DNA from 3 places in the Streptomyces sp. NPDC049597 genome. Region 3 is predicted to be linked to each of the others. Evidence: riboswitches for the same ligand, from Rfam matches in the RefSeq annotation. Region 3 holds a riboswitch; each other region holds the start of a gene.

The links. Region 3 has a riboswitch for thiamine pyrophosphate ahead of thiO (glycine oxidase ThiO). Riboswitches for the same ligand answer to the same signal wherever they lie in the genome.
Region 1: another riboswitch for thiamine pyrophosphate. It lies ahead of AB0K02_RS19020 (thiamine ABC transporter substrate-binding protein); the one in region 3 lies ahead of thiO (glycine oxidase ThiO).
Region 2: another riboswitch for thiamine pyrophosphate. It lies ahead of thiC (phosphomethylpyrimidine synthase ThiC); the one in region 3 lies ahead of thiO (glycine oxidase ThiO).

The regions. Positions count from the first base shown of each region.
Region 1 is NZ_JBFAOY010000015.1:103,173-110,433, reverse strand. Features, by position in the region: gene pyrH (UMP kinase) at 151-915, shown strand; gene frr (ribosome recycling factor) at 1,049-1,606, shown strand; gene AB0K02_RS19035 (phosphatidate cytidylyltransferase) at 1,606-2,754, shown strand; gene AB0K02_RS19030 (hypothetical protein) at 2,955-3,338, shown strand; gene rlmN (23S rRNA (adenine(2503)-C(2))-methyltransferase RlmN) at 3,550-4,656, shown strand; TPP riboswitch at 4,720-4,844, shown strand; gene AB0K02_RS19020 (thiamine ABC transporter substrate-binding protein) at 4,840-5,937, shown strand; gene AB0K02_RS19015 (iron ABC transporter permease) at 5,976-7,261, shown strand, end outside.
Region 2 is NZ_JBFAOY010000025.1:98,897-106,157, reverse strand. Features, by position in the region: gene AB0K02_RS25575 (DUF5326 family protein) at 1-115, shown strand, start outside; gene AB0K02_RS25570 (helix-turn-helix domain-containing protein) at 425-973, shown strand; gene AB0K02_RS25565 (SsgA family sporulation/cell division regulator) at 1,119-1,553, shown strand; gene AB0K02_RS25560 (YibE/F family protein) at 1,576-2,904, opposite strand; TPP riboswitch at 2,976-3,108, shown strand; gene thiC (phosphomethylpyrimidine synthase ThiC) at 3,101-4,876, shown strand; gene AB0K02_RS25550 (hypothetical protein) at 5,032-5,856, opposite strand; gene AB0K02_RS25545 (metallophosphoesterase) at 6,005-7,087, opposite strand.
Region 3 is NZ_JBFAOY010000001.1:34,071-41,331, forward strand. Features, by position in the region: gene metF (methylenetetrahydrofolate reductase [NAD(P)H]) at 1-472, opposite strand, end outside; gene thiE (thiamine phosphate synthase) at 619-1,269, opposite strand; gene AB0K02_RS00155 (Rv2175c family DNA-binding protein) at 1,406-1,771, opposite strand; gene AB0K02_RS00160 (FAD-dependent oxidoreductase) at 1,816-3,045, opposite strand; gene AB0K02_RS00165 (hypothetical protein) at 3,055-3,414, opposite strand; TPP riboswitch at 3,497-3,608, shown strand; gene thiO (glycine oxidase ThiO) at 3,606-4,784, shown strand; gene thiS (sulfur carrier protein ThiS) at 4,781-4,981, shown strand; gene AB0K02_RS00180 (thiazole synthase) at 4,987-5,781, shown strand; gene pknB (Stk1 family PASTA domain-containing Ser/Thr kinase) at 6,013-7,261, shown strand, end outside.

The DNA of each region.
Region 1 (7,261 bases), on a different contig from region 3:
ACGCGACGGACCCCGGACCCGGGTAGGGTCTGAAGCAGTCGCCCGCGCCAGCGCCGGACGACCGCAGATCTGACGAGGAGGCCATTGCCGGCAGGGACAGCATGACCCCAACGGCAATGGCCTTCTTCGCATGTGCACGAGGAGATCTCCATGAACCAGGGCGCCGTACAAGGCGACGACAACCACGACAAAAAGGCCGGCCGCTTCATGCTGAAGCTGTCAGGAGAGGCTTTCTCCGGCGGCACCGGTCTCGGCGTCGACCCCGACGTCGTGCACGCCATCGCACGGGAGATCGCAGCGGTCGTCCGCGACGGCGCAGAGATCGCCGTCGTGATCGGCGGCGGAAACTTCTTCCGCGGAGCCGAACTCCAGCAGCGCGGCATGGACCGGGCACGCTCGGATTACATGGGCATGCTCGGCACCGTCATGAACTGCCTCGCCCTCCAGGACTTCCTGGAGAAGGAGGGCATCGACTCACGTGTGCAGACGGCCATCACGATGGGTCAGGTCGCGGAGCCGTACATCCCGCTGCGTGCCGTACGGCACCTGGAGAAGGGCCGCGTCGTCATCTTCGGTGCCGGTATGGGCATGCCCTACTTCTCCACCGACACCACCGCCGCCCAGCGCGCCCTGGAGATCGACGCCGAAGCACTGCTGATGGGGAAGAACGGTGTCGACGGCGTCTACGACTCCGACCCCAAGGCCAACCCGGACGCGGTGAAGTTCGACGCGCTGGAGTACGGCGAGGTGCTGTCCCGCAACCTCAAGGTCGCCGACGCCACCGCCATCACCCTCTGCCGCGACAACGCTCTCCCGATCCTCGTCTTCGAACTCCTCGCCGAGGGCAATATCGCTCGGGCGGTCCGGGGTGAGAAGATCGGCACGCTCGTGAGCGACCGGGACACCCGGGCCTGACCCGAGGGCCTCGGGGCGCCCTCGGGGGATGGACAACGCCCTGCCGGTCGTACACCGTGCAGGGAACACGCGACGCAGGTTCCGCCGGCCCAGTCCGATGCCGGGCCCAACTCAAGACACGCAGGAGCAAGTGGTGATCGAAGAGACCCTCCTCGAGGCCGAGGAGAAGATGGAGAAGGCCGTCCTGGTCGCCAAGGATGACTTCGCCGCGATCCGCACCGGACGTGCGCACCCGGCGATGTTCAACAAGATCGTGGCGGACTACTACGGTGCCCTGACCCCGATCAACCAGCTGGCGTCGTTCTCGGTCCCGGAGCCGCGGATGGCCGTTGTGACGCCGTTCGACAAGACCGCTCTGCGCAACATCGAGCAGGCGATCCGCGACTCGGACCTCGGTGTCAACCCGAGCAACGACGGCAACATCATCCGCGTGGTCTTCCCGGAGCTCACGCAGGACCGCCGCAAGGAGTTCATCAAGGTCGCCAAGTCGAAGGCCGAGGACTCCAAGATCTCGATCCGCTCCGTCCGCCGCAAGGCGAAGGAGACCATCGACAAGTTCATCAAGGACGGCGAGGTCGGCGAGGACGAGGGCCGGCGTGCGGAGAAGGAGCTCGACGACACCACCGCGAAGTACGTCGCGCAGGTGGACGAGCTGCTCAAGCACAAGGAAGCCGAGCTGCTCGAGGTCTGATGAACGACTCTTCCTGGGGGGCCTCGCACGGCGCCGGATACGCCGGTGCATGGCCACCGCCCGAGCAGGGGCCCCTCCCGGCGGGTCCCGCCTACGATGGGCACGACGCACGGTATACATCAAAGACGCAGCCCATGCCCATCGGGCCGGACTTTCCCGACGCAGGTAGAGACGCCGAATCCCCCGAGGGACCCAGCGGCCGGGCCGGCCGCGAGGACCGCGACCAGGGGGCCGCACGGCCCGGTGGCCCCCTGTTCCGCGACGAGAACACGCAGGAGCCCATGCCCAGCCCGCCGCCGGCAGCGCCTCAGCAGCCGCAGCCGCCGAACAAGAAGCGGGCCGGCCGCGATCTGCGGGCGGCCATAGGGGTCGGCGTGGGGCTCGGCGCGGTGATCGTCGCGTCGCTCTTCATCGTCAAGGCCGTGTTCGTCGGCGTGGTGGCCGTCGCCGTCGTCGTCGGCCTGTGGGAGCTGACCTCGCGCCTGCAGGAGCGCAAGCAGATCAAGGCGCCGCTGGTACCGCTCGCGGTCGGCGGCGCGGCCATGGTCGTGGCCGGTTACGTGCGCGGGGCCGAGGGCGCCTGGGTGGCCATGGCGCTGACGGCGCTCGCGGTGCTCGTCTGGCGTATGACCGAGCCGCCCGAGGGCTACCTCAGGGACGTCACGGCAGGTGTCTTCGCCGCCTTCTACGTGCCCTTCCTCGCCACGTTCGTGGCGCTGATGCTCAGCGCGGACGACGGGCCGGAACGGGTGATCACCTTCCTGGTGCTCACGGTCGTCAGCGACACCGGTGCGTACGCGGTCGGCTGGCGCTTCGGCAAGCACAAGCTCGCGCCGCGCATCAGCCCCGGCAAGACCCGCGAAGGGCTGCTCGGAGCGGTGGCCTTCGCGATGGCGGCGGGCGCGCTGTGCATGCAGTTCCTCGTCGAGGGCGGCACCTGGTGGCAGGGTCTGCTGATCGGTCTCGCGGTCGCGGCCAGCGCGACGCTGGGCGACCTCGGGGAGTCGATGATCAAGCGGGATCTCGGCATCAAGGACATGGGCACCCTGCTCCCCGGCCACGGCGGCATCATGGACCGGCTGGACTCGCTGCTGCCGACGGCCCCGGTGGTGTGGCTGCTGCTGGTGCTGTTCGTCGGCGCCGGCTGACCTGCGGTCTTCTGCGTGAGGGCTCGTCGTCCACAGGGGCGGCGGGCCCTTTGTCGCGTCTCTGGGACACTGGCAGCACCCTGCCCGAGCCCGGAGGGCGCGCACCCAGAGCCCGCCAGTACGGCGCTTGACCCGGCCATACACGGGGGTGAGCGGCCCTGAGCGGGCGCCGGGTCGTCACGCACAGTCGGGGAGGCAGTGTGGCCAGGCGAAGGCAGCGCCGTAAGGCACCACCGCTCAACGCGATTTTCGCCGCTGATACGCAGGTGTTCCGCTTCTACCCGGACGGCACCGTCCTGGACGTGCTCGTACGACCCGCCCCTCAGCCCTCGAGCGCAGAGACTCTGGCGGGCTGGCTGCGCAGAGACAACGTGATCCCGGGCGTGCACGTGGCGCGGTACGTCCTTGAGGGCGAGCAGGTCACGTTCACGACGCGCGGACGCTACCGGGACGAGGAGATCACGGTCCGTGGGACGTGGGTCCGAGGCGTGCTGACGCTCGGCCAGGTCGGCCGAGGCTGGGAGATCCCCCCTCGACGCTTCCAGCGCTTCGATCAACGGCTGGGACGAGTCTGCGATCAGTGACCGGCCTGTGCTGAATCTCTCGGCAGAACACGGCATGACCGGTACTCGCTCACGGCAGTGACGCCCTGTCTCCAGCGATGGATCTCGGGCCGTCTCCGGGTCGTCTCCGGACCGTCCCGGGCCGCCGGAGACGACCCGGACGGCCGGGACGGCCAGCACCGGCGGCTCGGGCCCCTGGCCACAGGGATCCGTCTGCGACACTGGTAGCACCATGCCCAAGCCCGGAGAACTCACTTTCGTCGCGCCCCGCGGAGCCAAGAAGCCCCCGCGGCACCTTGCCGACCTCTCACCCGCCGAGCGCAAGGACGCCGTCGCCGCGATCGGCGAGAAGCCGTTCCGCGCCAAGCAGCTGTCCCAGCACTACTTCGCGCGCTACGCGCACGACCCGGCGCAGTGGACCGACATTCCCGCCTCCGCGCGGGAGAAGCTCGCCACGGAGCTGCTGCCCGACCTGATGTCGGTCGTGCGGCACATCTCCTGCGACAACGACACCACCCGCAAGACGCTGTGGCGCCTCCACGACGGCACGCTCGTCGAGTCCGTCCTGATGCGCTATCCGGACCGCGTCACGATGTGCATCTCCTCGCAGGCGGGCTGCGGGATGAACTGCCCGTTCTGCGCGACCGGGCAGGCCGGTCTCGACCGCAATCTGTCCACCGCCGAGATCGTGCACCAGATCGTCGACGGCATGCGCGCCCTGCGGGACGGAGAGGTGCCCGGGGGCCCCGCCCGGCTGTCCAACATCGTGTTCATGGGCATGGGTGAGCCGCTCGCCAACTACAAGCGGGTCGTCGGCGCCATCCGCCGGCTGACCGACCCCGAGCCGGACGGTCTCGGCCTCTCGCAGCGCGGCATCACCGTCTCCACGGTGGGCCTCGTCCCCGCGATGCTGCGCTTCGCCGACGAGGGCTTCAAGTGCCGCCTCGCCGTCTCCCTGCACGCACCGGACGACGAGCTGCGCGACACCCTCGTCCCGGTCAACACCCGCTGGAAGGTCCGCGAGGTCCTCGACGCCGCATGGGAGTACGCGGAGAAGTCCGGCCGCCGGATCTCCATCGAGTACGCGCTGATCCGCGACATCAACGACCAGGCGTGGCGCGGCGATCTGCTCGGCCGCCTCCTCAAGGGCAAGAGGGTCCACGTCAACCTGATCCCGCTGAACCCGACGCCCGGCTCCAAGTGGACGGCGTCGCGGCCGGAGGACGAGAAGGCGTTCGTCGAGGCCATCGCGGCCCATGGCGTACCGGTCACCGTCCGGGACACCCGGGGGCAGGAGATCGACGGCGCCTGCGGGCAGCTGGCAGCGCAGGAGCGGTGACCGGGGGCCGTCAGCCGTGTGGCTGATACTGTGCCCTGTGCGTTCGCACAAATGAACATCGAAACATTCCGACAGGGGAGCGCAGCAGCGCTGAGAGTGCGGCAGGGGCGCGTCAGGACGCGCCGGGGCCGCAGACCCTCGGACCTGATCCGGGTCATACCGGCGTAGGGAGTCAGCACCATCATGAACAGCCAGCTTCGGCGTGCCACCGGCACGGCGCTCGCCGCCGCCCTCGGCGTCACCGCCCTCGCGGCCTGCGGCGGACAGTCCGAGGACTCCGGGTCCGGCACCGGCGGCGCGTCAAAGACCGTCACCCTCGTCAGCCACGACTCCTTCGCGGCGTCCGACGCCGTGCTCAAGGAGTTCACCCGGCAGACCGGGTACACGGTCAAGGTCCTCAAGAGCGGGGACGCGGGCGCCGCGCTCAACAAGGAGATCCTCACCAAGGGCTCCCCGCAGGGCGACGTCTTCTTCGGCGTCGACAACACCCTGCTCTCCCGCGCCCTCGACAACGACCTGTTCACGCCGTACGAGGCCAAGGGGCTCGACCAGGTGGCGGACGAGGCGCGGCTCGACGCGGACAAGCACCGGGTCACGCCCGTCGACACCGGCGACATCTGCGTGAACTACGACAAGAAGTTCTTCGCCGACAAGAAGCTCGCGCCCCCGAAGACCTTCGCCGACCTCACGAAGCCCGAGTACAAGAACCTGCTCGTCGTGGAGAACCCGGCGACCTCCTCGCCCGGACTCGGCTTCCTGCTCGGCAGCGTCGGCGCGTTCGGCGAGTCCGGCTGGCAGGACTACTGGAAGAAGCTCAAGGCCAACGGCGTCAAGGTCGTCGACGGCTGGGAGCAGGCGTACAACGAGGAGTTCTCCGGCTCCGCCGGCGGGAAGAAGGCGGGGGCCGACCGTCCCCTCGTCGTCTCGTACGCCTCCAGCCCGCCGGTCGAGGTCCTCTACGCCGACCCGCAGCCCGCCGAGGCGCCCACGGGTGTCGCGACCGGCACCTGCTTCCGCCAGATCGAGTTCGCCGGTCTGCTCAAGGGCGCGAAGAACGAGGCGGGAGGCAAGGCGCTGCTGGACTTCCTGATCACCAGGACGTTCCAGGAGGACATGCCGCTCACCATGTTCGTCAACCCCGTGGTCGAGGGCACCAAGCTGCCCGAGCTGTTCACCGAGCACGGTGTGGTCGTCGACAAGCCCGAGACGGTCGCTCCCGGCACGATCGCCGAGAACCGTGAGCAGTGGATCCGGTCGTGGTCCTCGCTCGTCCTGAAGTAGGGCAATCCCTGCGGGGGAACGCGGCGCGGCTCGCCCTGATGGCCGGCCCCGTCGCGTTCTTCGCCGTCTTCTTCGCCTATCCGGTCACCGCGATCGTCGGCCGCGGCCTGCGCGTCGGGGGCGCCTGGCAGTTCGGGCGGTTCGGCGAGGTCCTCGCACGTCCGGACATCCTGCACGTCCTGTGGTTCACCACCTGGCAGGCGCTCGCCTCCACCGCGCTCACCCTGCTCGTCGCCCTGCCCGGCGCCTACGTGTTCGCCCGGCTCGACTTCCCCGGCAAGCGCCTCCTGCGCGCCGTGGTCACGGTGCCGTTCGTGCTGCCGACCGTCGTCGTCGGCACGGCCTTCCTCGCCCTGCTGGGCCGCGGCGGGCTGCTCGACGAGCTGTGGGGCATACGCCTGGACACCACGGTCTGGGCCATCCTGCTCGCGCACGTCTTCTTCAACTACGCCGTGGTCGTCCGCACCGTCGGCGGCCTGTGGTCGCAGCTCGACCCGCGTCAGGAGGAGGCCGCGCGGGTGCTCGGCGCCGGGCGGCTCGCGGCCTGGCGGCGGGTGACGCTTCCCGCGCTCGTGCCGTCCCTCGCCGCGGCGGCGCTGATGGTCTTCCTGTTCACCTTCAGCTCGTTCGGCGTCGTGCAGATCCTCGGCGGCCCCTCCTTCTCCACCCTCGAAGTGGAGATCTACCGGCAGACTGCCGAGATGCTCGACCTGCCGACGGCGGCCGTGCTCACCATGCTGCAGTTCCTGGCCGTCTGCGTCGTCCTCGCCGTCCATGCCCGGGTCGTGCGGCGCCGCGAGGGAGCGCTGAGGCTCGTCGACCCGGCCCGTACGGCGCGCCGGCCGCTCGGAGCCGCCCAGTGGACCGTGCTCTGCGGGGTGCTTCTCAGCGTCGCCCTGCTCCTGATCGCGCCGCTCGGCGTGCTGGTCGAGCGGTCCTTCGACACCCCTCGCGGCTACGGGCTCGACTACTACCGCGCGCTCACCGTGCTCGACGAGCGGGGCGGCGCCTTCCTCGTCCCGCCGATCGACGCCGTGGCCAACTCGCTGGAGTACGCGCTCGTCGCGACCGCCGTCTCGGTGCTGGTCGGGGGGCTCGCGGCGGCCGCCCTCACCCGGCGGGCCGGCCGGCTGGTCCGCGGCTTCGACGCCCTGCTGATGCTGCCCCTCGGCGTCTCGGCGGTGACCGTCGGCTTCGGGTTCCTGATCACGCTCGACGAGCCGCCGCTCGATCTGCGCGGCTCGTGGATGCTGGTGCCGCTCGCACAGGCGCTGGTCGGGGTGCCCTTCGTCGTACGGACCATGCTGCCCGTCCTGCGCGCGGT
Region 2 (7,261 bases), on a different contig from region 3:
GTTCGTGGTCAGCGTGCTCTTCAAGGTGCTGCTCTTCGTCGCGCTGGTCGGCGGACTGATCTTCGTCGTACGGAAGTTCATGGCGTCCTCGGGGTCGTCGCGCGAGGACTGGTGAGCGGGTGACGGGCGTCCGTTAGCCCGGTCGGGGGAACGGGCCGGACAAAGCCCGCCCCGTGCCGGGTGCTGCCCCTAGAGTGGCAGCTCTCTGCCGCCCCCTCGGACATCTCGGCGCACGTGTGCGCCGGCCGGCGCACACGTGCCGGCCCGCGGCTGACCGCCTGTTCAGACCGGCTGTTCAGGGTCCCGGGGTTGCGGCGGCCGCGCGGGGGCGGCCCCCGCGGGCGGGCACGCTGCCCGTCACCACGCCTGGGGGTGACCTTTGGCCGGGGCTACGAACGCCGCTGTCCCTACCCTGATCGGCTCGGTGCAGCGTGCGCTCCGGCTGCTGGAGGCGGCGGGGGCGCACGAGGGCGGAGCCCCCGCCAAGCAACTCGCGCGCGAGGCCGGCATTCCGCTGCCCACCGCCTATCACCTGCTGCGCACCCTGACGCACGAGGACTATCTCCGCCGGGACAAGGGCGTGTTCACGCTCGGGGACGCGATCGGACGGCTGGCCGGGAGCGGACGTGTGCGCGGTCGCCGCAGCACCGTCGAGGACTCACTGACGCACTGGCGGGACGCGTTCGACGTCGCCGTCTACCTGGCCGTCCACCGCGAGGGCGGGATGCGCGACCGTGCCGCGCTCCTGGAGCGGCCCGAATCCCCCGTGCCCGGCGAACCGCTCGTCGAACGCCAGGAGTACGCGATGGGCACGGTCTGCGCGGCCATTCCGATCACAGCGGGTGACATGGCTGGGACGATGGCCGTCTCCCTCCCCGTGCACCAAGAGGCCAGGCTCGGCCCGGCAGTTGAACAGCTGCAGGCAGGGATCGGCAGCCTGCTGGCATCGCTGGCGTTCTCTATCAGTATCTGAAATATCACTCCTTGTGATCTGCTGCCGCTTCCAGCACGATGGCGTCGACAAGGCCGAGAGAGCCGGCAGCGATCGTTCCTGGCCGTTTCCCTCCTTTTTTCGTCAGCACGATTCATTCCATGCTTCAGCTACTGCGAGGTACGTGATGCGCGAGTCGGTCCAGGCCGAGGTTCTGATGAGTTTTCTCGTCTCCGAGGAGCTGTCCTTCCGGATCCCGGTGGAGCTGCGCTACGACACCGCGGATCCGTACGCGGTGCGGATGACCTTCCACCTTCCCGGTGACGCCCCCGTGACCTGGGCCTTCGGCCGGGAACTCCTGCTCGACGGGATCAACACGCCGAGCGGGGACGGCGACGTGCACATCGCGCCGACCCGGGCCGAGGCGCTGTCGGACGTCCACATCCGGCTGCGCGTCGGGAGCGATTCCGCGCTGTTCCGCGTCGGCGCTCCGCCGCTCGTCGCCTTCCTCGACCGTACGGACAAGCTGGTGCCGCTCGGCCAGGAGCTCGCGCTGGGTGATTTCGAGGTCAGCCTGGAGGAGGCGCTCGGGCGCATCCTGGCCGAGGAGAACGCCGGCTGACGGCCGGTGATCGGCCGCCGCGCTACTTCTTGCGGCGCCGCCCCCTGCCGCCCCGTGCGGGCGCGGCCGCACCTTCGGCCGCCCGTCCCGGGCGATCCGCGGACACGACGAGTGCGGCGAGCGCGGTGGTCACGGGTACGGAGGCGACGAGCCCGATCGAGCCCACCAGGGTCCGGACGATCTCCTCCGCCACCAGCTCGCTGTTGGCCACCGTGCCCACGCTGGACTGGGCGATCGAGAACAGCAGCAGCAGCGGCAGCGCCGCGCCCGCGTACGCGAGGACGAGCGTGTTGACGACCGAGGCGATGTGGTCGCGGCCGATCCGGATGGCGGAGCGGTAGAGGGCGCGCGGCCCCATGTCCGGGTCGGCCTGGTGCAGTTCCCACACCGCCGACGTCTGGGTCACGGTGACGTCGTCGAGCACGCCGAGTGAGCCGATGATGACCCCCGCGAGCAGCAGGCCGCTCATGTCGATGTTCGGATAGAGGCCCTTGATCAGGCCGGTGTTGTCGTCGGTGTTGCCGCTGAGACTGGCCCAGCCGATGAACAGTGAGCCGAGCAGGCCGATGAGAAGCAGTGAGATCAGCGTGCCCAGTACGGCGACCGACGTCCGCGCGGTGATGCCGTGGCACGAGTAGAGCGCGATGAGCATGATCGCGCTGGCCCCGACCACCGCGACGATCAGCGGATTCGAACCCTGCAGGATCGCGGGCAGGATGAACAGCGTCAGCACGGCGAACGAGACGGCGAGCGCGATCAGCGCCATCACGCCGCGCATGCGTCCGACCAGGACGACCACCAGGGCGAAGATGCCCGCCAGCAGGGCCATCGGGAATCCGCGGTCCACGTCGGTCACCGAGTACTGCAGATCGCGGGGCGCGTCCGGCGCGTACGCCACCACCACGCCCTGGCCCTCCTTCAACTGACGCGGCGCGTCGGGCTGGACGATCTCGACGAACTTCCGGCCCTTGTCCTTGCCGGTGGTGACCTCGACGGTGGCCTTTCCGCAGTCTCCTCGCTGCGCGGTGACCGCCTCGCGGCCCTCGGGCGTCGAGGTGTCGCCCGTCGGCGGGACCTGGCCGGCGTTGACGTCCTTGCAGTCGACCCTCTCGACGCTCACCACCCTGCCCTGCTCGGTCTGCCGGTCGAAGCCGACGCCGGAGCGCTCGTGGCCGGGCGCCGAGCCCGGCCACAGCACGGCGAGGCCGACGAGAACGGCCGTCGCGAAGGGGATCAGCACCGCGGCGATGACCTTGCGAAGGTGCTGGGAGACGGGCGCCGCCGGCCCGTGACTGTGCACGTGGCCGTGGTCGTGGCCCTGCTGTTCGGGGTGCTGCGGTGATGAGGTCACGGACAGATCATCGCAAGAACGAGAGGGGCCCTCTGTTCAGCGCGCCAGACGTGACGCTAGCGTGGTGTCACCTTTGCACACGCGGGAGCTCGGAGCACCGGGCTGAGAGGGCGCTGACCTTCGTACATCCGTACGGGACAGCTGCGCCGACCGCCGAACCTGTTACCGGGTAATGCCGGCGTAGGGAGTAGGTCTCATGACCGTATCGGACGCACGCACGCCTGCCTCGAACCAGAACGACGAGGCCGGGAAGTCCATCGGCTGGCACAAGGGGTACGTCGAGGGCTCGCGTCCCGACCTCCGTGTGCCGGTCCGCAAGGTGCACCTCACCAACGGCAAGGACGTGACGCTGTACGACACGTCCGGGCCGTACACGGATCCCAACATCGAGACGGACGTACGCCGCGGTCTGCCGCCGCTTCGGGAGAACTGGATCGTCGCTCGCGGCGACACCGAGGAGTACGCGGGCCGCCCGGTCCGCCCGGAGGACGACGGAATCAAGCACACCTCGCCGCGCGGCGGCCTGCGCAACCTCGACGCCGTCTTCCCCGGCCGTCAGCGTCAGCCGCGGCGGGGCCGGGACGGGCAGGCGGTGACGCAGCTCGCGTACGCCCGCCGCGGCGAGATCACGCCGGAGATGGAGTACGTCGCCCTCCGGGAGAACGTCGCGCCCGAGGTGGTGCGGGAGGAGATCGCGGCGGGCCGCGCCGTCCTGCCGGCGAACGTCAACCACCCGGAGATCGAGCCGATGATCATCGGCAAGCGGTTCCTGGTGAAGGTCAACGCCAACATCGGCAACTCCGCGGTCACCTCCTCCATCGAGGAGGAGGTCGAGAAGATGACCTGGGCGACCCGCTGGGGCGCCGACACGGTCATGGACCTGTCCACGGGCCGGAACATCCACACCACGCGCGAGTGGGTCCTGCGCAACTCCCCCGTGCCGATCGGCACCGTGCCGCTCTACCAGGCGCTGGAGAAGGTGGACGGCAGGGCCGAGGAACTGACCTGGGAGATCTACAAGGACACGGTCATCGAGCAGGCCGAGCAGGGCGTCGACTACATGACCGTCCACGCCGGCGTCCGCCTGCCGTACGTGCCGCTCACGGCCAACCGCAAGACCGGGATCGTCTCGCGCGGCGGCTCGATCATGGCCGCGTGGTGCCTGGCGCACCACAAGGAGAGCTTCCTCTACGAGCACTTCGAGGAGCTCTGCGAGATCCTCGCCGCGTACGACGTCACGTACTCCCTCGGCGACGGCCTGCGACCCGGCTCGATCGCGGACGCCAACGACGAGGCGCAGTTCGCGGAGCTCAGGACGCTCGGTGAGCTGAACACGATCGCCAAGCGGCACCACGTGCAGACCATGATCGAGGGCCCGGGCCACGTCCCGATGCACAAGATCAAGGAGAACATCGACCTCCAGCAGGAGATCTGCGAGGAGGCGCCGTTCTACACGCTCGGCCCGCTGACCACGGACATCGCTCCGGCCTACGACCACATCACCTCCGGCATCGGAGCGGCGATGATCGCGTGGTGGGGCACGGCCATGCTCTGCTACGTGACGCCCAAGGAGCACCTGGGCCTGCCGAACCGCGACGACGTGAAGACCGGCGTCATCACCTACAAGATCGCGGCACACGCGGCGGACCTGGCCAAGGGGCACCCGGGCGCCCAGGAGTGGGACGACGCGCTGTCCGACGCCCGCTTCGAGTTCCGCTGGGAGGACCAGTTCAACCTGGCCCTCGACCCCGACACCGCTCGGGAGTTCCACGACGAGACGCTGCCCGCGGAGCCGGCGAAGACCGCGCACTTCTGCTCCATGTGCGGTCCGAAGTTCTGCTCGATGAAGATCTCCCAGGACATCCGCCGACAGCACGGCGGCAACCAGGAGGAGATCGAGGCGGGCATGGCGGAGAAGTCCAAGGAGTTCGCCGCTGCGGGCAACCGGGTCTACCTGCCCATCGCGGACTGACACAGGTCACGGACCGCCGCCTCCGCCCGGCCCCCTTGCGTCCGGCCCCTTTCCGTCCGGCCCTCGTGCACGAGCACGGGTGCGGACGTCGGTGGCGCGGGCGGAGGCCGGGCGTACGGCGGCGGTGCCCGCTGGTCCGGTGGGCGGGCCGGCGGTCAGTCCGGCTGGTGCTCCGGGCCGCCGAAGTCGGGGCTGGAGAAGTCCGGACTGGTGTAGGTCGGACGCCGGCCCGCTGTACGGCCCTCGGCCGGGCTGGAGAAGTCCGGCCCGCTGTAGCCGACCTTGGGGATGCGGTTCACGCGGTGCGGGGGACCGGCCGGGGACGCCGTGGCGGCGGGGTCGGTCAGGGCCGCGCGGAGGAAGGGCAGGATGCCCCGCTCCAGCAGGGCCTCGCACCAGGCCTCTTTGGCCAGCCGGACCTCGTCCGGCAGCTCGCCCTCCTGCCGCCCGTCCGCGACATGGCTGGCACCGTTGCGCAGGGCGGTGAGCAGCAGCGCGACGGCCGCCACCAGAATGGCGGCGGCCATGAGCGCCCCGAAGACCCAGCCGGTGAAGACCAGGGTGTCGGCGAAGGACGGGGTGGGGCTCAGCATCTTGAGGATGTAGCCGACGATCAGGAAGATCGCGGCCGCCGTGCCCGCGAGGAGCGGCGCCAGGACGGCGACGACGGCCGCGACTCCGGCGCCGGTCCCGGCCGCCTCGCCGGCCGGGGCGGTGGGCGAAGAGCCGTGCACCGAAGCGGCGGCGGACGCGCGCGTCTCCGCGCGGACCTTCACATAGTGCTCGTACTCGGCGGCGGCCGAGGCGGTGATCAGCGCCGTCGCGCTCAGGGCCATGGCGCGCAGTTGTTCGGGGCTCAGCCGCGCTTGCACGGCGGCCGGATCCTGACGTTCGCGGGCGTCGCGCAGTGCGCCGTCGAGGACCCGCTCGTACTCGGCGCGGTCCTCGGTCAGCAGGTGCGGAGCGCTGTTCATGTGCATCCCCCGATGCTCCGTAGGGCCGGACCGCCCGTGTGTGCCGGGCAGTTGGGCGGAAACGGAGGAGAGCCTGCTACGGATAGGCCGATGGTAGAGCGGTTACGCCACGGCGTGACAGGGGGTTTCCGTAAATCGCCTGCCGCCGCCCCGGTCAGCCCCGCAGCGGGAGCTGCTGGACAAGAAGCTTTCCGGCCATGGTCACTCCGCCGTCCATGGCGATGGCCAGATTGTCCGCGTACACATGGGGACTTTCGACGACGGGACGCTCGCCGTCCTCGCCGTCCTCGGTGCCGACCTCACCGAGGAGGTACGGGATCGGGCTGTGGCCGTGCACCACGCGCGTGCCGCCGTACGCGGACAGCAGTTCGCGCACGGCCTGCGGGCCGCCTTCGTCGCGGAAGGCGAAGCGCTTGGTGAACTTGCGGAACAGGTCCCAGCACTCGTCGGCGTCATTACGGGTGAGGATCGCGTGCACCGCGTCGTTGACGTCCTCGATGGTCGAGCCGTATTCGAGGTAGGCGGTGGTGTCGGAGTGGAGCAGCAGATGGCTGTCCTCCTCCACGATCGCGTCGAGCCGGGCCATCCACTGCAGGTGGACGTCCTGCAGCCGGTCCATGTCGTATTTCTGGCCGCCGTTGAGCAGCCAGGCGGCCTGGAAGGTGGCGGTGCCCGCACCGGAGTTGACGGGGGTGTCCCCGAAGCGCTTCGCGCCGATCAGCAGCAGCTCGTGGTTGCCCATGAGCGCCTTGCAGTAGCCGCCGGCGGCCGCGGCCTCCGCGGACAGCCGCATGACGAGGTCGATGACGCCGATGCCGTCGGGGCCGCGGTCGGTGAAGTCGCCGAGGAACCAGAGCCGGGCGTTGCCCGCGGACCAGCGGCCCTCGGAGTCGATGAGGCCCTTCTCGGCGAGGGCGGCGACGAGTTCGTCGAGGTAGCCGTGGACGTCGCCGACGACGTAGAGCGGGCCGAGGCCGTCGGGCGCCGGCTGGTCGTCCACCGTGACCTGCACCTGGACGGTGTCGCCCGGTCCGCCGCGGGTGATCACGGGAAGGTCGCGCGCGGTGGGGGTGTAGCCCTCCGGCGGCTCTCCCTCGGGGAACGCGTTGCCGGGGTGGCCCGCGTGGCCGGGGTCCACGGACTGCGACTGCACGGGAACCTGCGCGTACGGCGGCACGCGGAAATCACGCAGCGTTGCCGTCCGCACCACGGGTCCTTGACCGGCCCCCTGAGTCATCGACCCCTCCACCACCGTCGCGCCGCCGTTCACCTCTCGGCCCAGCCTGGTCGAGGGTGGTCCGCGGTGTCGTTCGCCCATCATAGGAATGAGCCCGGCGGTGTGTGACGCACCAGGGGTGGTGAATCCTTCCGCACCCCTGGTTCATCGGCCCTTTCGCCCCAATTGGGTTGG
Region 3 (7,261 bases):
CCCCGACGCAGAAGTCGCCGGACTCCTTGATGAGCCGCACCAGCTCGGCGGCGTACATCACGCCCTCGGGGTGCTTGCCCCACTCGCCCATCGGGTCGCCGGGCGGGTCGCCCCGCAGCGCGAGGATGTTGCGGATGCCCGCGTCGGCGAACTGGCCGATCATGTTGCGCAGTTCGGCGACGGAGTGGCCGACGGCGGTCAGGTGGGCGACCGGGGTGAGGGTGGAGTCGGCGGCGATCTTCTGCGTGGCCTTCACGGTGCCGGCGCGGGTGGACCCGCCGGCGCCGTAGGTGACGGAGACGAAGTCGGGCGCGACCGCCTCGACCCTGCGCAGCGCGTTCCAGAGGTTCCTCTCGCCCTTGTCCGTCTTGGGCGAGAAGAACTCGAAGGAGTACGTCGTCTCGCCTGTCGCGAGCATGTCGCGCACGGTGCGCGCGCGATCCGTCCTTGTGGAAGCAGTGCCGAGGGCCATACGGGCAGGTTAGCCAGGCCTGGCGGGTCACCCAACCAGATCAGGGGATTTTGTCGCCTTTTGCCTGTCTCGTGTCCATACTCTGGACACCCGTGAGACACCGTGGCGGCACCGGCGGCCCGCCGCGCCCGTGTCAGTCCGCCCGCTCAGGCGCTGCGCTCCCTGATCCGCTTCGCCAGACCGGCGGCCGCCGCGGCCGGATCGTCGGCCTCCGTGATCGCCCGTACGACGACGACCCTGCGCGCCCCCGCGTCCAGCACCTCGTCCAGGTTGGACGCGTCGATGCCGCCGATCGCGAACCAGGGCCGGTCGCTCCCGAGCGAGGCCGCGTAGCGCACGAGACCGAGGCCGGGGGCGAAGCGGCCCGGCTTGGTGGGGGTGGGCCAGCAGGGGCCGGTGCAGAAGTAGTCGACGCCGGGCTCGGCGGCGGCCGCGTCCACCTCGGCCTCGGCGTGCGTCGAGCGGCCGATGAGCACCCGCTCGCCCAGAATCGCCCGCGCGGCGGGAACGGGCAGGTCGCCCTGGCCCAGGTGCAGCACGTCCGAGCCGATGGCGTGGGCCACGTCCGCCCGGTCGTTGACCGCGAGGAGCTTGCCGTGGCGCCGGCAGGCGTCGGCGAAGACCCGGAGGTGCTCCAGCTCCTCGCCCGCCTCCATGCCCTTGTCGCGCAGCTGGACGATGTCGACGCCGCCGGCGAGCACGGCGTCCAGGAACTCCGCCAGGTCGCCCTGGCGCTTCCGGGCGTCCGTGCACAGGTACAGGCGGGCGTCGCCGAGCAGTTCGCGAGCCGTGGACATGGTGCTTCCCCCCGCAGGATGGGTGATGAGCGGCGCGCGGGTACGGGCGGGGGCCGTGCGGCTCCCGCCCGTACCCGCGCGCTCCGATGGTTCGGGACGAGGCCGTCCTGTCAGGACGGGGACGTCGGGACGGACGTCAGACGGCGAGCGCCTGAGCCCGGCGCTTGACCTCCGTGCCGCGATTCTCGCTCAGGGCCTGCGCCGGGGTGCCCGGCAGGGTCGGGTCGGGAGTGAACAGCCACTCCAGCATCTCTTCGTCGGTGAAGCCGTCGTCCCGCAGCAGCGTCAGGGTCCCGGAGAGGCCCTTGACCACCTTGTTGCCGTCGATGAAGGCGGCAGGCACCTGCAGTGTCCTGTTCTCACCACGGCGGACGGCGATGAGCTGGCCCTCCTTGACCAGCTGCCGCACGCGCGTCACCTCGACATCGAGCATTTCCGCGATGTCGGGCAGGTGGAGCCAGGCGGGGACGAGAGCATCGATCTTTGCGTCAATCTCGGTCACAGGAACAAGCCTGCCATCTGCGACTGACAGCCGGTAGCCGACGCCTACGCGGTCGCCGCCTTCAGGGGGACGGACGGGTCGGCGGCCAGGGCCGGGTCCAGCCGCGCGCCGGACGCCACGAGCCTGCGGCCCTGTGCCAGGTCACGCGGCCTGTCGACGGCGAGCAGCGCGACCAGCACGCCCTCGCGCAGCCACAGCACCGACCACTGGGCGTCCACGGCCGGGGCGCCGCGCCACAGCAGCGTGTCGCCCGCCGGATGATGGCCCGCGTACTGCACGAAACGTCCGAACTGCTCCGACCAGAAGTACGGCACCGGGTCGTAGACCGGGGCGGCCCCGAGGATGCCGGCCGCGACCGTACGCGGACCCTGCAGGGCGTTGTCCCAGTGGTGCACGAGCAGCCGCGTGCCGTAGCGGCCCGAGGGGTAGGAGGCGCAGTCCCCCACGGCGTAGACGTCGGGCGCGGAGGTGCGCAGGTGCCGGTCGGCGACGATCGCGCCGTCGGGGCCGAGCTCGATGCCGCTGCCGGCGAGGGCGGCGGTCGCGGGCCTGGCGCCGATGCCGACGACGACGGCCCCGGCCGCGATCCTGCGCCCCGATCCGGCCAGCACCACCGTGCCCGGCTCGACGGCGGCCACCTGCTCGCCGGTGAGCAGCTCGGCACCCGCCTCGGCGTACCAGCGGGCCATGGGCGCCGCGACCTCGGCGGGCAGGGAGCCGGCCAGCGGACGGTCGGCCGCCTCCACGACGGTCACCGCGCAGCCCGCCTCGCGCGCGGCGGTCGCGAACTCCGCGCCGATCCACCCCGCCCCGACCACCACGATGTCGTGCTGCCGCGCGAGGACGGGCCGCAGCCGGGCCGCGTCGTCGAGCGTGCGCAGCAGATGGACGCCCGGGACACCAGCGGTCCCGGGCAGGGCGACGGGCTCGGCTCCGGTGGCGAGGACGAGGACGTCGTACGGGACGGGTCCGGCGGCGGTGTCCACCTCGTGCGCCCCGGGGCGTACGCCGGTCACCTCGCAGCCGAGCCGCAGGTCGACGCCGAGCGCGTCGAAGTCGATGTCGAACGCGGAGCCCTCCGCCGTGCCGAGCAGGATCGCCTTGGAGAGCGGCGGCCGGTCGTACGGCTGGTGCGGTTCGGCGCCGATGAGGGTGACCGGTCCGGTGAAGCCCTGTTCGCGCAGGGCGACCGCGGTCTGCACCCCGGCCATGCCCGCGCCGACCACGACGACGCGCCGTCCGTCCCCTGCCTGCTCCTGCGTGTGCTCGCTCACCGGACCACCTTAGGCTTCTGACGGTCCCTCAGGCAGCAGCTGCTCGACGACGCTGGTCCCGCTGCCCTCCTGCGACTCCCACTCCCAGGCCTCCTCCAGGCGCACCCGCCCGTCGGGGAGTTCGACGACGGTGGACAGGCAGTGGCCGCTGGAGGTCGCGCCGTCCGTCTTCAACTGGACATAACGGAAGTCCAGCCGGTCCCCCACGCGCGTGCCCACGAGGTGGCCGCGCACCACGTCGCCGCCTTCGTACTCGGCCCAGATCCGCCCCCGCTCCTCGTGGTAGAGGAACCGGGTGCGGGTGCCGACCTGGCCCGGGGCCTGGTCCGCCACCGGCGCGAGCACCAGTCCGTCGAGCGATATCGCCACTGCGTCCACCTCCTGCACACCCGCGCCGGGGGACGGCGGCTCCCTTACTGCGCGCCTGGGCGTGGGGTTAGGGTGGCCACCGTAAGGCACTCGCGGGAGCCCGGACGCACCGGGCTGAGAGGGAGGCTGGCGGCCTCCGACCGTACGAACCTGATCCGGGTCATGCCGGCGAAGGGAGGGGCTGGACGCCCATGTCTCGTACACCAGACGCACCCGACGTCCTCGTCGTCGGGGGCGGGATCATCGGCCTGGTCACGGCCTGGCGTGCGGCGCAGCGCGGGCTGCGCGTGACCGTCGTCGATCCGGAGCCCGGCGGCGGGGCCGCGCGGGTCGCGGCCGGCATGCTGGCCGCCGTCACCGAACTCCACTACGGCGAGCAGACACTGCTCGGTCTGAACCTCGCATCGGCCCGGCGCTACCCCGCGTTCGCCGCCGAGCTGGAGGAGGCGAGCGGACTGTCGGTGGGCTACCGCGCGTGCGGCACACTCGCCGTCGCCCTCGACACCGACGACCGCGCGCACCTGCGGGAACTGCACGCCCTGCAACGCCGTTCGGGCCTGGAGTCGGAGTGGCTGACCGGTCGCGAGTGCCGCCGCCTGGAGCCCATGCTCGCGCCGGTGGTGCGCGGCGGCCTGCGCGTCGACGGGGACCACCAGGTGGATCCGCGGCGGCTCGCCACGGCACTGGTCGTCGCCTGCGAGCGGGCCGGGGTCGGCTTCCGTCGCGCCTGGGCGGAGCGGCTGCTGGTCGTGGACGACCGCGCCACGGGCGCGGTCCTGGACGACGGAACGGAACTCGCCGCCGACCAGGTCGTGCTGGCGGGCGGCAGCCTGAGCGGCCGCCTCGGCGGGGTGCCCGACGACGTCCTGCCTCCCGTACGGCCCGTGAAGGGTCAGGTCCTGCGGCTGACGGTGCCCGGCCCGTACGCGCCCTTCCTGTCCCGCACGGTGCGGGCGGTGGTGCGCGGCAGCCAGGTGTACCTGGTGCCGCGCGAGAACGGCGAGCTCGTGGTCGGCGCGACCAGCGAGGAGCTGGGCTGGGACACGACCGTCACCGCCGGCGGCGTGTACGAACTGCTGCGGGACGCGCACGAACTGGTGCCCGGCATCACCGAACTGCCGCTGACCGAGACGCGCTCCGGGCTGCGCCCCGGCTCCCCGGACAACGCGCCGATGCTCGGATTCACCGAGCTGCCGGGGCTGTTGCTCGCGACCGGCCACTACCGCAACGGCGTGCTCCTCACGCCCGTGACCGGCGACGTGCTCGCCGACGCGCTCACCAGCGGTCGGGTACCGGAGTTCGCCGACCCGTTCAGCCCCCGCCGGTTCGCCCGCGCCGGCGCACGCGTACGTCAGGAGCAGCCCGCATGAACGTCTCCGTCAACGGCGAGACACGCGAGCTCGCCGACCGCGCCACCCTGGACACCGTGGTGGCGGCCCTCACCACGGCCCCCTCGGGTGTGGCCGCCGCCGTCAACGAGACCGTCGTCCCGCGCAGCCAGTGGGCGGACACCCGGCTCGGCGACGGCGACCGTGTCGAGATCCTCACCGCCGTGCAGGGAGGCTGAGCGCCGTGGCCGACGACCGTCTCACCATCGGCGGCACCACCTTCACCTCGCGACTGATCATGGGTACGGGCGGGGCGCCGAGCCTCGACGTACTGGAACGCGCGTTGATCGCGAGCGGCACGGAACTCACCACGGTCGCGATGCGGCGTCTCGACCCGACCGTGCAGGGGTCCGTCCTGTCCGTCCTGACCGGACTGGGCATCCAGGTCCTGCCGAACACGGCCGGCTGTTTCACCGCCGGTGAGGCCGTGCTGACGGCGAGGCTCGCGCGGGAGGCGCTGGGCACGGACTGGATCAAGCTGGAGGTCGTCGCGGACGAGCGCACGCTGCTGCCGGACGGCGTGGAACTGCTGGAGGCGGCCGAGACGCTGGTCGACGACGGTTTCACGGTCCTGCCGTACACCAACGACGACCCGGTGCTGGCGCGGAAGCTGGAGGACGTGGGCTGCGCGGCGATCATGCCGCTGGGCTCGCCGATCGGGTCCGGGCTCGGCATCCGCAACCCGCACAACTTCCAGCTGATCACGGAGCAGGCGGGCGTACCGGTGATCCTGGACGCGGGCGCGGGCACGGCGTCGGACGCGGCGCTGGCGATGGAGCTGGGATGCGCGGCGGTGATGCTGGCGTCGGCGGTGACCCGGGCGCAGGAGCCGGTGCTCATGGCGGAGGCGATGCGTCACGCGGTGGAGGCCGGCCGCCTCGCACACCGGGCGGGCCGCATCCCCCGCCGCCATTTCGCGGAGGCGTCGTCGCCGACGGAGGGCCGGGCGCTGCTGGACCCGGAGCGCCCCGCGTTCTGACCCCGTCGGAGCGGTGGGGCCGCCGCACGGCTGTGTCCTCACCCGAACCGGGTCTCCCCCGCCCCCGCCCCTGTGGCTGCCGGCCGTACCTCGACGGCCGCCGGGCCGGGCACGGGAGCGGGGTCTGCCCCGGGAGCACGTCCCCCGCAGGTTCACGACAACCGTCACAGGTGCGCTGCAAGCGGTTCCGGGGCGGGCGGAGCGAACGGTCCGGCCTCGTAGAATCGCCGGGTGGACACGACCCTCTCAGACCCCCTCGTCGGGCAGGTGCTCGACGGCCGCTATCGCGTCGACGCGCGTATCGCCGTCGGCGGCATGGCCACGGTCTACCGGGCCGTCGACACCCGGCTCGACCGGGTCCTCGCGCTCAAGGTGATGCACCCCGACCTCGCCACCGACGCGACGTTCGTGGAGCGGTTCATCCGCGAGGCGAAGTCCGTGGCCCGGCTGGCGCACCCCAATGTGGTCGGGGTCTTCGACCAGGGGGCCGAGGGCGCGTACGTCTATCTGGCGATGGAGTACGTCGCCGGGTGCACCCTGCGCGACGTCCTGCGCGAGCGCGGCGCGCTCCAGCCCCGGGCAGCCCTCGACATCCTGGAGCCCGTGCTCGCCGCGCTCGGCGCCGCGCACCGGGCCGGTTTCGTCCACCGGGACATGAAGCCCGAGAACGTCCTGATAGGCGACGACGGCCGGGTCAAGGTCGCCGACTTCGGGCTGGTCCGCGCGGTCGGCTCGGTCACCAACACCTCCGGCACCGTGCTGGGCACCGTCTCGTACCTCGCGCCCGAGCAGATCGAGTACGGCACGGCCGACACCCGCGCCGACGTGTACGCCTGCGGTGTCGTGCTGTACGAGATGCTCACGGGCGGCAAGCCGCACTCCGGCGACACCCCCGCCCAGGTGCTCTACCAGCACCTGAACGAGGACGTCCCCGCTCCCTCCGCCCTTGTGCCCGGTCTCGCGGTCGAGCTGGACGACCTCGTGGCGAGCGCGACCGCCCGCAACCCCGACATCCGGCCGCACGACGCGGTCGCCCTCCTGGCGCAGGCCCGTGAGGCGCGTGCCGCACTCGATGACGAGCAGCTGGACGCGGTGCCGCCGAAGGCCCGCGGCGAGAACGCCCCCGCGGACACCGCCCCGGACGACGCGCCCACGGACGTGATCCTCCGCGCGCTGCCCCGCGAGCAGCCCAAGGTCCATCACACCGCGCGGCTGACCATGCCGCCGCCCTCCTCACGGCCGCCCGAGAGGCGGCCCGGTCCCGCCCGGGGCCCGCTCGCCCGCCGCGGCGTGTTCGCCCTGATCGTCGCCGTCGTCGCGTTCCTCGGCATCGGCGCGGGCGTCTGGTACATCAACTCCGGCCAGTTCACCCGCGTCCCGGCGGTGATCGGCAAGACGGAGAAGGACGCCCGCCGGCAGCTCGACCGGGCCGGTCTCGAAGCGGGCAAGGTCCGCCACGACTTCAGCGAGACGGTCCCCC